DNA from 4 places in the Streptomyces sp. NPDC007346 genome. Region 4 is predicted to be linked to each of the others. Evidence: riboswitches for the same ligand, from Rfam matches in the RefSeq annotation. Region 4 holds a riboswitch; each other region holds the start of a gene.
What was found. Region 4 has a riboswitch for cyclic di-AMP ahead of AB0917_RS13470 (NlpC/P60 family protein). Riboswitches for the same ligand answer to the same signal wherever they lie in the genome.
Positions count from the first base shown of each region.

Region 1: it holds a riboswitch for cyclic di-AMP, as region 4 does, so the genes downstream of both, AB0917_RS03795 (transglycosylase family protein) here and AB0917_RS13470 (NlpC/P60 family protein) in region 4, are expected to answer to the same signal.
Region 2: it holds a riboswitch for cyclic di-AMP, as region 4 does, so the genes downstream of both, AB0917_RS09420 (M23 family metallopeptidase) here and AB0917_RS13470 (NlpC/P60 family protein) in region 4, are expected to answer to the same signal.
Region 3: it holds a riboswitch for cyclic di-AMP, as region 4 does, so the genes downstream of both, AB0917_RS22170 (LysM peptidoglycan-binding domain-containing M23 family metallopeptidase) here and AB0917_RS13470 (NlpC/P60 family protein) in region 4, are expected to answer to the same signal.

Region 1 covers NZ_JBEYKR010000006.1:106,495-109,461, reverse strand. Annotated here, with positions in the region: gene eno (phosphopyruvate hydratase) at 1-645, opposite strand, end outside; gene AB0917_RS03795 (transglycosylase family protein) at 978-1,694, opposite strand; cyclic di-AMP (ydaO/yuaA leader) riboswitch at 1,700-1,882, opposite strand; gene AB0917_RS03790 (transglycosylase family protein) at 2,174-2,967, opposite strand, start outside.
Region 2 covers NZ_JBEYKR010000022.1:19,419-22,385, reverse strand. Annotated here, with positions in the region: gene AB0917_RS09425 (PP2C family protein-serine/threonine phosphatase) at 1-1,100, shown strand, start outside; cyclic di-AMP (ydaO/yuaA leader) riboswitch at 1,311-1,463, shown strand; gene AB0917_RS09420 (M23 family metallopeptidase) at 1,475-2,524, shown strand; gene AB0917_RS09415 (aldo/keto reductase) at 2,822-2,967, shown strand, end outside.
Region 3 covers NZ_JBEYKR010000088.1:26,127-29,093, forward strand. Annotated here, with positions in the region: gene AB0917_RS22165 (tyrosine-protein phosphatase) at 1-737, opposite strand, end outside; cyclic di-AMP (ydaO/yuaA leader) riboswitch at 1,148-1,308, shown strand; gene AB0917_RS22170 (LysM peptidoglycan-binding domain-containing M23 family metallopeptidase) at 1,312-2,331, shown strand; gene AB0917_RS22175 (SGNH/GDSL hydrolase family protein) at 2,494-2,967, shown strand, end outside.
Region 4 covers NZ_JBEYKR010000040.1:29,509-32,475, forward strand. Annotated here, with positions in the region: gene AB0917_RS13465 (hypothetical protein) at 1-27, shown strand, start outside; gene AB0917_RS13470 (NlpC/P60 family protein) at 73-1,287, opposite strand; cyclic di-AMP (ydaO/yuaA leader) riboswitch at 1,286-1,452, opposite strand; gene pcrA (DNA helicase PcrA) at 1,711-2,967, shown strand, end outside.

The sequences.
Region 1 (2,967 bases), on a different contig from region 4:
GTTGGACTCCAGGTTCGGGGCGAAGCCGCCCTCGTCGCCGAGTCCGGTGGACAGGCCCTTGGTCTTGAGGACCTTCTTCAGCGTGTGGTAGACCTCCGCGCCCCAGCGCAGGGCCTCGGAGAAGGACTCCGCGCCCACGGGTGCGATCATGAACTCCTGGATGTCCACGTTGGAGTCGGCGTGCGAGCCGCCGTTCAGGATGTTCATCATCGGAACGGGCAGCAGGTGCGCGTTCGGGCCGCCGAGGTAGCGGAAGAGCGGCAGGTCGGACGCCTCGGAGGCGGCGTGGGCGACGGCCAGCGAGACGCCGAGGATGGCGTTCGCGCCGAGCGAGGCCTTGTTCTCGGTGGCGTCCAGGTCGAACATCGCCTGGTCGATGAGGCGCTGCTCGGTGGCGTCGTACCCGACGAGCTCCGGGCCGATCTGCTCGATGACGGCGAGGACGGCCTTCTCGACGCCCTTGCCCTGGTAGCGGTTGGGGTCACCGTCGCGAAGCTCAACGGCCTCGAACGCGCCGGTGGAGGCGCCGGACGGTACGGCAGCACGGCCCGTGCTGCCGTCGTCGAGGCCAACCTCGACCTCGACCGTGGGGTTACCCCGGGAGTCGAGGATTTCCCTGGCTACGACGACGTCGATGGACGGCACGAGGCATCTCCTTCTGGGATATGACGCTGATGGTGCAGGGTCACTGTGGCCTTGCGACACGAGCCTAACCGGCCCGGCCGCGTCAGTCGGCCGACCGCCCGTCTCCTGGGACGAAAAAGGACCCAAGAGCCCGCATCACGGGACGAATCTCTAGAAATCTACTGGCCGGTAACAAGTGATGGCGCCACGTTGCCGACAAGAGGTGAACGAAAGACCCCGGCCCGGCGCGCACGGGGGGAGAGCGCGCCGGGCCGGGGAGCCGTGCGAGGGAGGGTGCCGCCGGACCCCCTCCCTCCGGGGAGGAGAGGCCCTCCGGGAAGGAGGGACGGCTGTTACTTCAGGTGGAGCTGCTGACCCGGGAAGATCAGGTCCGCGTCCTTGACGATGTCGTCGTTGAGCTTGAAGAGCTTGCTCCAGCCGCCCTTGACGCCTTCCTTCTGAGCGATCTTGCTCAGGGTGTCGCCGGGCTTGACCTTGTACTCGCCGTCGCCCTTCTGGACCTTCTCACCGGTCGGGGTGGTGACGGTCTTCTTGGAGCTCTCGGCCTTGGGGGCGGCCGGGGCGGTGCGCTGCTCGCTGCGCGTGGTGGGCTGCTCGGCCTTGCGCTCGGGCTGCGCCTGCTGGGGCTTGCTCTGCGACTGGCCGGAGCCGGTGTTCACGCCCGGGTCCACACCGTCGTTGGTGAGGCCGCCCGCGCCGGCGCAGGCCCAGGCACCCGGGCCCTGCATGGCGAGGAGCTTCTCGGCGGTGGCGATCTGCTGGTCCTTGGAGGCCAGGTCGGCACGGGAGGCGTACTGCGTACCGCCGGCGGCGGCCCAGCTCGACTGCGAGAACTGCAGCCCGCCGTAGTAGCCGTTGCCGGTGTTGATGGACCAGTTGCCGCCGGACTCGCACTGGGCGACGGCGTCCCAGGTGGCGACGGAGGCGGCGGAAGCGTTGGTCGCGCCCATCAGCGGGACGGCGACGGCGGCACCGGTGATACCCGCCAGGGTGGCGAAACGGACGGTCTTCGAGGGGCGGCGGTGCTTGCCCTTGCTGTTCAGCAGCATGGAACGGATCTCCTCACCGACGCCTACGAGGTGAGCTGTCGGGTTCGGGCTGATGAGTTGCCCGGTCGCGCGGCCTTGCGCACGACTTCACCCCAAGCCGGTCCCGTACGTCCCCGTCCTTCGAAGGGGCCGTGCGGACCCGGCGGCCTACCTGGGTCCCCCGCTCCTGCCTACGGCGCTTTACGCGTCTGTTCCCTTCGACCGACGGCAGGATTCGGCGTGACGGTCGACGGGGCCCGCGGTGCGAGCGGTTCCGACCGTAAACACAGGCAACCTCGACATTCAAAGACGGACATACTGGGCCAATTGGCGCTTACTTGCTCACCCTGACGGATCGTTTTTGCAGGTCGGAGGGGATCTGCGCCGACCAGGCGGACGCGACACGCCAGTTGCAGCAAAGAGACCCATGTCTCACTTACACATAAGTGGACATAGGCCTCTGAACTACCCGCGATTTCGGGGTGTTTTCCCGAATTGGATCAGTTGGCGGCAGGCTCCTCGGCGCCCTGCCCGGCACCCTCCTGGTCGGCCTGCTCCAGCCCCAGATCCAGGCTCTGTCCGGGCAGGATCAGGTCCGGGTCGGGCCCCAGGAGGTCCTTGTTGGCCTCGTACAGGCCGGTCCAGCCCTGGGGAAGTTCCTGTGCGTCAGCAATCGCCCAGAGGCTGTCCCCGGGCTGCACGGTGTAGCCGCCGTCGACGACCGCGCCGCCGTCCCGCGCGTCGCCCTCGCCCCGCGAGGCGTGCCGGCCGGACTCACGGGGGCCGTTCTCCTGGCCCACCGCTCCGGCCTCCTCCGGCGCCGGAGCGCCCCGGTGCTTGCCTCCGGTGCGGTCGGCGCCCTGCGAGGCGCCGGGGGCGGTCGTGGAGGGCTGCGAGGCGTCAGGGGCGCCGGGAGTGCCGGTCTTTCCGGCGGTGGGCGGTGCGGACGGCCGGGGCGAGGAGTCGGGCGTGTCGCCGCCGCCCTTGCCACCCGTGCCGGCCTCGCCGGACCTACCGGCCTCGCCGCCCTTGTCCGCGTTGCTTCCCTTACCCGCCTTGTCGGTCGAGCCCGCCTTGCCGGAACCTTCCGCTTCACCCGTTTCATCCGCTTCGTCCGCCGGGGCGGTCGTCGGGTCCTGGGTGGGGTCGGCGGAGGGGGTCGTGCCGGGGTCGACGCCGGGCAGGCCGCCGTCCACCGCGAGGCCCGAGATGACGGCGCAGCTCGGCCACGCCTGCGGGCCCTTGTCGCCCAGGACCTTCTCGGCGACGGCTATCTGCTGCGAACGGCTGGCGA
Region 2 (2,967 bases), on a different contig from region 4:
TGCCGGTGCTGCTGATCCTCGGCGGGCTCCTCTTCGACTGGCTCGCCCCGCCCAACTTCACCGCCGTGCCCCTGTTCGTGGCCGCGCCGCTGATCGCCGCGCCGTTCTTCTCGCTGGCCAGTACGGTCCGTACGGGCGTGGCCGCGGTCCTCTCCGTCATCGCGATGCGGCTCTCCGACGGGACGTCCACCGAGGTCGTCCCGGTCATCGAGCTGATCACCGTCCTCACCGCCTCGGCCCTGGCCCTCGTCATCAACGGGGTCGTGCGCCGCAGCAACGAGCAGCTGGCCTCGGCGCGGGTCATCGCGGAGACCGCCATGCGGGCCGTGCTGCCGACCCCGGCGGAGCGGATCGGCGGGCTCCAGGTGGCCGCGCGGTACGAGGCGGCGCAGGCGGACGAGTTCGTCGGCGGGGACCTGTTCGCGGTGGCGGACACCCCGTACGGCGTACGCCTGGTCGTCGGTGACGTGCGCGGCAAGGGGCTGGACGCCGTGGAGGCGGTGGCGGTGATCATCGGCGCGTTCCGGGAGGCCGCCGAGCAGGAGCGGTCCCTGGAGGGGGTGGCGCAGCGGCTGGAGCGGGCGCTGGCGCGGGAGGGGACCCGGCGGTACGGGCTGGACGCCATGGAGGGGTTCATCACCGCCGTACTGGCCGAGATCCCGACCGGTTCGGCCTCGCTGCGGCTGGTCAACCGCGGCCACCCCGAGCCGATCCTGCTCCACGCGGACGGGGCCCTGGAGGTCCTCGCGCCGTCCGAGCCCGCGCTGCCGCTGGGGATGGACCTCGGCGTGTGGCCCGACCGGGCCGACGAGTGGGAGCTGCCCGCCGGTTCGACGCTGCTCGCCTTCACGGACGGCCTCTCCGAGGCGCGGGACGCGAACGGGGCCTTCTACGACCCGGCGGCCCGGCTGCGCGGCCGGATCTTCCCCGGCCCCCAGGAGCTGCTCTCGGCGCTCACCGACGACGTACGGCTGCACACCGGGGGGCGGTCGACGGACGACATGGCGCTGCTCGCGGTCAGCCGGCCGGCGGAGGGACAGCCGCCGCGACGGACGACGGTGAAGATCGTCGGCCGGGGCGATGACACGGTGCGTAGTTGAAGGGCGCCGCTCCGCATAACATTTGACACACCGTCAGAAAAAGAGGTGTGGCCGAGTGGCCGTCAGGACGCCCGATTCAGACCGCTTGTGGGTGGTAAGTCCCTGCTGTAGCCGTTAATGATCAACAGGAACAGCTTGGAATCGGGCCCGTCTGTCTATTAACGTTCGATAACGCAGCGCGGTCGTCACAGCCGTCGTCAGAGACGGCGCCGTGCGCGAGCGCCGAATCCCGCAAGGGAACCGGGGAACCACCTACATGGGGTGAATCGGACGCCTGTGTCTCGTGAGAGACGGAGGGGCCCGTAGGAGACCTTCCTGCTCCGAACCCGTCAGCTAACCCGGTAGGCGAGAAGGAAGGAAAGGAGTGCGCCCACGTGGCGTCCAACAAGCCTGCCCCTGAGGCCCCGTCACCCTTCAGTGCCGATACCTTCGGTGACGAGGAGCGCACCTGGGAGGAGTGGAACCCCACCGCGGAGTCCATCCGTCCCGTGCGCGGCAAGCACCGCGTGGCCAAGCAGCGAGGCCTCGCCCGTAGCTCCACCGTCCTCGGGGTCGGCGTCATAGCGGCCGTCGGCGCGGGTGGCATGGCCACCGCCCAGAGCAAGCCGCCGGTCTCCATCTCTCTTCCCGATTCCATCGCGGACAACCTCCCCGACGCCAAGTCCCTTCCCGGCGTCGGCGTGTTCATGTCCGGCGACGACACCGCCGAGGCCGCGCCGGTCGCCGCCGCACCGCTGACCTCCGCGGGCATCACGACCGCCGAGGCCGAGCAGGGCACCACCGATGCGGGCGAGGCCCTGCGCGCCCGCATCCTCCAGCAGGCCGAGCAGCAGCAGGCCAGCGCCGACGCCGAGGCCAAGGCCGCCGAGGAGAAGGCCGCGGCCGAGAAGGCCGCCGCCGAGGCGAAGAAGCAGCAGGACGCGGCGGAGGCCGAGGCCAAGGCCAAGATCGCCGCCGAGAAGAAGGCGGCCGAGGAAGCGGCGAAGAAGAAGGCCGAGGAAGAGCGCCTCGCCAAGCTCCGCGCCAGCTACACCCTGCCCGCCTCCTCGTACACGATCACCTCGACCTACGGTCAGTCCGGCGCGCTGTGGTCCTCCGGCCAGCACACCGGCACGGACTTCGCCGGGGCGGCCGGTTCGCCGCTCAAGGCCGTGCACAGCGGCACGATCACGGCGGCCGGCTGGGCCCAGTCGTACGGCTACCGCACGGTCCTCCAGCTGGAGGACGGCACGGAGATCTGGTACGCCCACCAGTCCTCGATCGACGTCTCGGTCGGCCAGCAGGTCAGCACCGGCGACACCATCGGCCGCATGGGCGCCACCGGCAACGTGACCGGTGTCCACCTCCACCTGGAGGTCCGCACCGCCGGTGGCTCGGCCATGGACCCGATCGCCTGGCTGAACAGCAAGGGCCTCTCCGTCTGAGGTCCCCACTCCCGCGCCCGCCCGTTCGTTCGCGGGCGCGGGGACCGCACGGCTGAGCGTGTGCGTTGCCGCACGGCAGAGTGCGTGCGTTGCCGCACCGCTGAGCGCGTACGTTGCCGCACTGCCGAGTCCGTGCGTTGCCGCGCCGCCGTCGCGCGAGACGGTAACCGCGCGCGGTCGTGCCCCCGAAACCCCGGCAGCCCTGACGCTCACCCCCCGACGTCAGGGCTGCCGGTCTGCCCGGGTCCGCGGCAGGACGTGGAATACCCAGCTCCACCACCGCCGTTGAACACGCACATGACTTCTCTGCGCACACTCGGCAGCTCCGGCCTCCAGGTCTTCCCCCTCTCCCTCGGCGGCAACGTCTTCGGCTGGACGGCCGACGAGGACCAGTCCTTCGCCGTCCTGGACGCGTACGCCGCGGCCGGCGGCAACTTCGTCGA
Region 3 (2,967 bases), on a different contig from region 4:
CGGTCCGTCGTGCCCCAGGTCTCGTCGATGGCCGTGAACGCCGCCGTGAGGTAGGAGGCCTGCGCCCCGAAGAGCGGGTTGAGCAGCTCCATCACCTCGGCGGACATCCCGGTCTCGGACATGTCCGAGCGCTGCACCTTGTACCGGCGGTGGGGGTCGTCGGACTTGAGGTAGTCCGCCTCGATCGCCTCGCGCTCGACACCGACCGCGAGCAGCGAGACCGCGATCGAGAGACCAGCCCGGTCCTTGCCCGCCGCGCAGTGCATCAGGGCGGGCACGCTGTCCTGCGCCAGCGCGTGCAGTACGCGGCTGTGCTCGCCGGTGCGGTCCAGGATGGTGGAGCGGTACATGTCGATCATGCGCTCGGCGGCCTTGCCGTGCGCCAGGATCGAGCGCAGCTGTTCGATGTTCCCGTCGCGCACCAGCCGCCAGAACTCGGCTCCGTCGGCCGGGTCGGTGAGCGGAATGCTGACATTGCGGACACCGGCCAGCTCGATGTCGTACCCGTCGAGCTTGTGGTCGGCGGAGTTGCGGAAGTCGAAGACGGTGTGCAGCCCGAGCCCGCTCAGGAAGAGCGCGTCCTCGGCGGTGGCATGCGCCAGGTGGCCGCTCCGGTAGAGCCTGCCGAAGGCGGTGCGCCGCCCGTCCGTGGTGGGGAGCCCGCCCACGTCGCGGAAGTTGCGGACTCCGGTCAGTGCGGTCTCGGTCGGCGGGACCTGTGGCACCTGCTGCGTCACGGTGGCTCCTGGAATCTCTGGCGTCGGCGCGGCTCTCCGGCGAGGGCGCTCCTGTGACGATACGACATCGATTCACCGGGAAAACGGCGGTCCACTGACAGGTTGTCAGGGCTCGCGCCCAGGGTGTGTCCGTATTGGTGTATTTCGTGGAACATGCCCTGCTAATGGGGGAGATGGGATTCCGTAGGTGAGCGGGATCATATCCGTGACGGACCGTGGCGGCGGCGCCCGGACGCTTTCCCGGTATCCGTAAGGAAAGCCAAGATCCGTAATCCACGGAGTGTGACGGGAAAACCGGAGCGATATTGAATCGATGATTCCGGTGTGCAACCGACGGCTTGTTCCGCTCGTCCTGACTCGCTTACGGTCACGTCAATCCGGACGGACCGCCTAATCCTGCCGCCGCCCGGAATTCGCACCCACCCACTCACGCGTGGCAGGAGCGGGGGAACCAGGTAAGCCGCCGGCCCGGAGCGATCCGGACCGGCTCGGGGTGAAGTCGCCACCCGGCGGCCGGGCATCTCCAGCCCGAACCCGACAGCTCACCTCGCAGGCGCCGGAGAGGAACTTCCCCATGCCCGCACAGGGTAAGCACCGTCGTCCCAAGTCCGGCCCGATCCACCGCGGCGTCCTCGCCGCGGGCACCGGCGGCGCCGTACTCGCGCTCCCGCTGATCGGCGCCACCGGCGCGCACGCCGCGGAGAAGGCGGCCCCCGCCGCCAAGCCCGCCGCCGCCTCGGCCACCGCCGCCCAGTCCGCCCCGCAGGCCGCACCCGCCAAGGCGAAGGCCGCCCCGAAGACGTACTCCGTCGTCTCGGGCGACTACCTCGCGAAGATCGCGGCCGAGCAGCAGGTCAAGGGCGGCTGGCAGAAGCTGTACCAGGACAACCGCTCGACCGTCGGCGGGAACCCCAGCCTGATCTTCCCGGGCATGAAGCTCACCCTCGGGGCCAAGGCGTCCGGCTCGGCCGCCCCTGCGGAGGCCAAGAAGGCCGCCCCGGCCCCCAAGGCCGCCCCGAAGAAGGCCGCCCCGAAGAAGGCCGCCCCGAAGAAGGCCGCGCCGAAGAAGGCGGCCCCGGCCCCCGAGGCCGCGCCGAAGGAAGCCCCGAAGGGCGACACCATCTCGGCCGACGACTCCGAGCGCTCGGGCACCTCCGCGCAGACCGGCTCGTCCCGGTCCACCGGCTCCGGCTGGACCGCCCCGCTGGACAGCGCCAACGTCACCACCCAGTACCGCGCTTCCGGCTCCAGCTGGTCCAGCGGTTACCACACCGGCTCGGACTTCCGGGCCGCCTCCGGCACGCCCGTCCGCGCCATCGGTCCGGGCACCGTGGTCTCGGCCGGCTGGAGCGGTTCGTACGGCAACGAGGTCGTCATCCGGCACGACGACGGTATGTACTCCCAGTACGCCCACCAGTCCTCGCTGAGCGTCTCCGCCGGCCAGACCGTCTCCGGTGGCCAGCAGATCGGCCTCTCCGGCTCGACCGGCAACTCCACCGGCCCGCACCTCCACTTCGAGGTCCGCACCGGCCCGAGCTACGGCTCGGACGTCGACCCGATCGCCTACCTGCGCCAGCACGGCGTCTCCCTCTGACCCGAGGGCGACACAAAGTGACCGCGGGGGGGTGCGCGGCTGCGCACCGCCCCTCCACTTATTCCGGCTTTACTCAAATCTGACCGGGTGGTCTATCTCACCACCCGTCAACCCCGTATTACGGTCGCGTAGGTCACATTGAACGGTGCAGGATATGTGCTTGTGGCAGACGATTCGAGAACCCAGCAGCAGAACACCATCGGGTCGTACGCGGCGATCGGGGACAGTTTCACCGAGGGCGTCGGAGATCCCGGCCCCGACGGCACCTTCGTCGGCTGGGCGGACCGGTTCGCGGTTCTGCTCGCCGACCGACTCCCGGCCCCCGACGCGGCGACGAGCCCGGACGAGACCCGGCACGGCGCTTTCCGTTACGCCAATCTCGCCGTACGCGGACGCCTCCTCGACCAGATCGTCGAGGAGCAGATCCCCCGCGCCAGGGAACTGGCCCCCGACCTGGTCAGCTTCTGCGCGGGCGGCAACGACATCATCCGGCCCGGCACCGACCCCGACGATCTGGCCGAACGCTTCGAGCGGGCCGTCGCGGAGCTGACCGAGGCGGTCGGCACCGTCATGGTCACCACCGGCTTCGACACCCGGGGCGTTCCGGTGCTGCGCCACATGCGCGGCAAGATCGCC
Region 4 (2,967 bases):
ATCTTCATCGCCACGCTCTGGAGCTGAGCGGCCCCGGGCGCACAGCCCCCGCGGGGCTGTGCGCCGTCCGTCCTACGCCGGGCGCACACTGCCGTAGATCGGCATGTAGTAGATCGACTCCTCGCGGACGTTCGTCCCCGGCTTCGGGGCGTGGATCATCATCCCGTCGCCCTTGTAGATGCCGACGTGGCTGATGTCGTCGTAGAAGAAGACGAGGTCCCCGGGCTGGAGGTCGGACGTGGCGACCCGGGTGCCGACCTTCACCTGGTCCCAGGTGGTCCGGGGCAGGGTCACGCCCGCCTCCCGCCAGGCCGCCTGGGTCAGCCCCGAGCAGTCGTACGAGGCCGGGCCCGAGGCCCCCCACACGTACGGCTTGCCGATCTGGGCGCGGGCGAAGGCCAGCACCTTCTCGGCCTTGGTGGCGTAGCCGCTGTCGGCACCGGTCCCCGTGCCCGTGCCCGTACCGGCCCCCGGGCTCGTCCCCGTACCCGTACCGCTGCCGGAACCGGAGCCGGACTCCTTCGCGGCCTCCTCCCGCGCCTTCTGTTCGGCCTGCTCGGCCTCCTCGCGCTCCTTCTTCTCGGCGGCCTGGCGGCGGGCCAGCTTCTCCGCCTTCTCCTTGGCCTCGGCCTCCTTCTTGCGCTCCAGCTCCGCCAGCCGCGCCTTCTCCTCGGCGGTCAGCCTCGACAGCAGGGACCGGGCCTCGGTGAGCTTGGTCTGCACGTCCTGCTTGCTGGAGCGGAGCGTGGCCTGGGTCCTGGTGAGCGCCTCCAGGCTCTTCACGGCCTCCGCGCGCTTCTTCGACGCCGCGGCCTGCTGCGTACGGAAGTCGTCGACGGCCTTCTGCTGCCGCTCCGTCGCCCGGCTCATCAGCCGGCTCTGGTCGAAGTACCCCTGCGGGTCGTCCGCCAGGAAGAAGGTCGCGGTGGGGGTGATGCCGCCGGTGCGGTACTGCGCGGCCGCGAAGGCCCCCAGCTCCCGGCGCGCCTCGTTGATCCTCTCGGTCCGCTTCGCCACGTCGGAGAGCAGCGTGTCGACCTTGGTGCGCTGGGCCGTGGAGGCGGCCTTGGCGCGGTTGTACTGCTGGGTCGCGCTGCCCGCCTGCCGGTAGAGCTCGTCGACCTTCTTCTGCACGTCCTCGATGGCCGGCTTCGGCTCCGCGGGGGCCGCTGTCGCGCTCTGCGTGGAGAGCAGCGTCACCGAGGCCAGCGCGGCCGTCGTGAACCCGACGGCGGGGGTGGTGCGCACCTTCGTGCGCGGCTTGCGATGCGATGCCAAGACCGGCATCTCCTTCCGTGGACCGCCTACCGGGTTAGCTGTCGGGTTCGGACGGAACGGAAGGCTGTCCTACGGTCCGGATACGAGGGTACGGACCGATTCACCCCGGTTCTGCGTGTGGGTCCCCGGTTCCGGACCGCTGGGTGGGCAGCACGGATTCGGCAGAGGTGACCGTGAGACGCGGTTCGCCTCAGGGAGATACGGATCACCTGACCGAGCACGCTAGCCAACCCGCGGCACCGCTGGGAAGGAGGGTGAGCGATATGCCCGATACATTTTCGTGACCTTCTCGGATCCGGGGCCCCGCACCCCCTCCGACCGGGCGTTCCTTCACGGAACGTCGACGTCCGCTCTCCGTGCGTACCGGTGTGCCCGGCCGTCCGCGGCCTTCGGCGGAAGGTTGTCGGTGCGGCAGCCTAGACTCGGATGGCGATGAGCAGCCTCTTTGACGACAGTTTCCTGACCGGCCTCCAGCCCGCGGAGGACGGCCCGCCGCCGCCCCCCGAGGACCACGCACCCGAAGCGGTGCCGGAGGGACTCTTCGAGGGCGTCTTCGACGCGCCCCCGCCGCCCCGGGACGGGTATTACCGGGACGGCCACCCGCGCCCGGTCCTCGACGCCGCGGCGCTGCTCGACGGGCTCAACACCGAGCAGCGCGCCGCCGTCGTGCACGCGGGCTCCCCGCTGCTCATCGTCGCCGGGGCCGGCTCCGGCAAGACCCGGGTGCTCACCCACCGCATCGCCCACCTGCTGGCCGAGCGCGGGGTGCACCCGGGGCAGATCCTCGCGATCACCTTCACCAACAAGGCCGCCGGTGAGATGAAGGAGCGCGTCGAGCAGCTGGTGGGCCCGCGCGCCAACGCCATGTGGGTCATGACCTTCCACAGCGCGTGCGTCCGCATCCTGCGCCGCGAGTCGAAGAAGCTCGGCTTCACCTCGTCGTTCTCGATCTACGACGCCGCCGACTCCAAGCGGCTGATGGCCCTGGTCTGCCGCGATCTCGACCTGGACCCCAAGCGCTACCCGCCGAAGTCCTTCACCGCCAAGGTCTCCAACCTCAAGAACGAGCTCATCGACGAGGAGACCTTCGCCGGGCAGGCTGCGGATGGTTTCGAGAAGACGCTGGCCCAGGCGTACGCGCTCTACCAGGCCCGCCTGCGCGAGGCCAACGCCCTGGACTTCGACGACATCATCATGACGACGGTCCACCTCCTCCAGGCCTTCCCGGACGTCGCCGAGCACTACCGCCGCCGCTTCCGCCACGTCCTGGTCGACGAGTACCAGGACACCAACCACGCCCAGTACACGCTGGTACGGGAGCTGGTCGGCCCGGCCTCGGAGGCCACCGACGCCCCCGCCGAGCTGTGTGTCGTCGGTGACGCGGACCAGTCGATCTACGCCTTCCGGGGCGCGACCATCCGCAACATCCTCCAGTTCGAGGAGGACTACCCGAGCGCGACGACGATCCTGCTGGAGCAGAACTACCGCTCCACGCAGACGATCCTCTCCGCCGCCAACGCGGTCATCGAGCGCAACGAGAGCCGCCGCCCCAAGAACCTGTGGACCAACGCCGGCAGCGGCGCCCGCATCACCGGATACGTCGCGGACACCGAGCACGACGAGGCGCAGTTCGTCGCCGACGAGATCGACCGGCTCACCGACGCGGGTGACGCGAAGGCCGGTGACGTC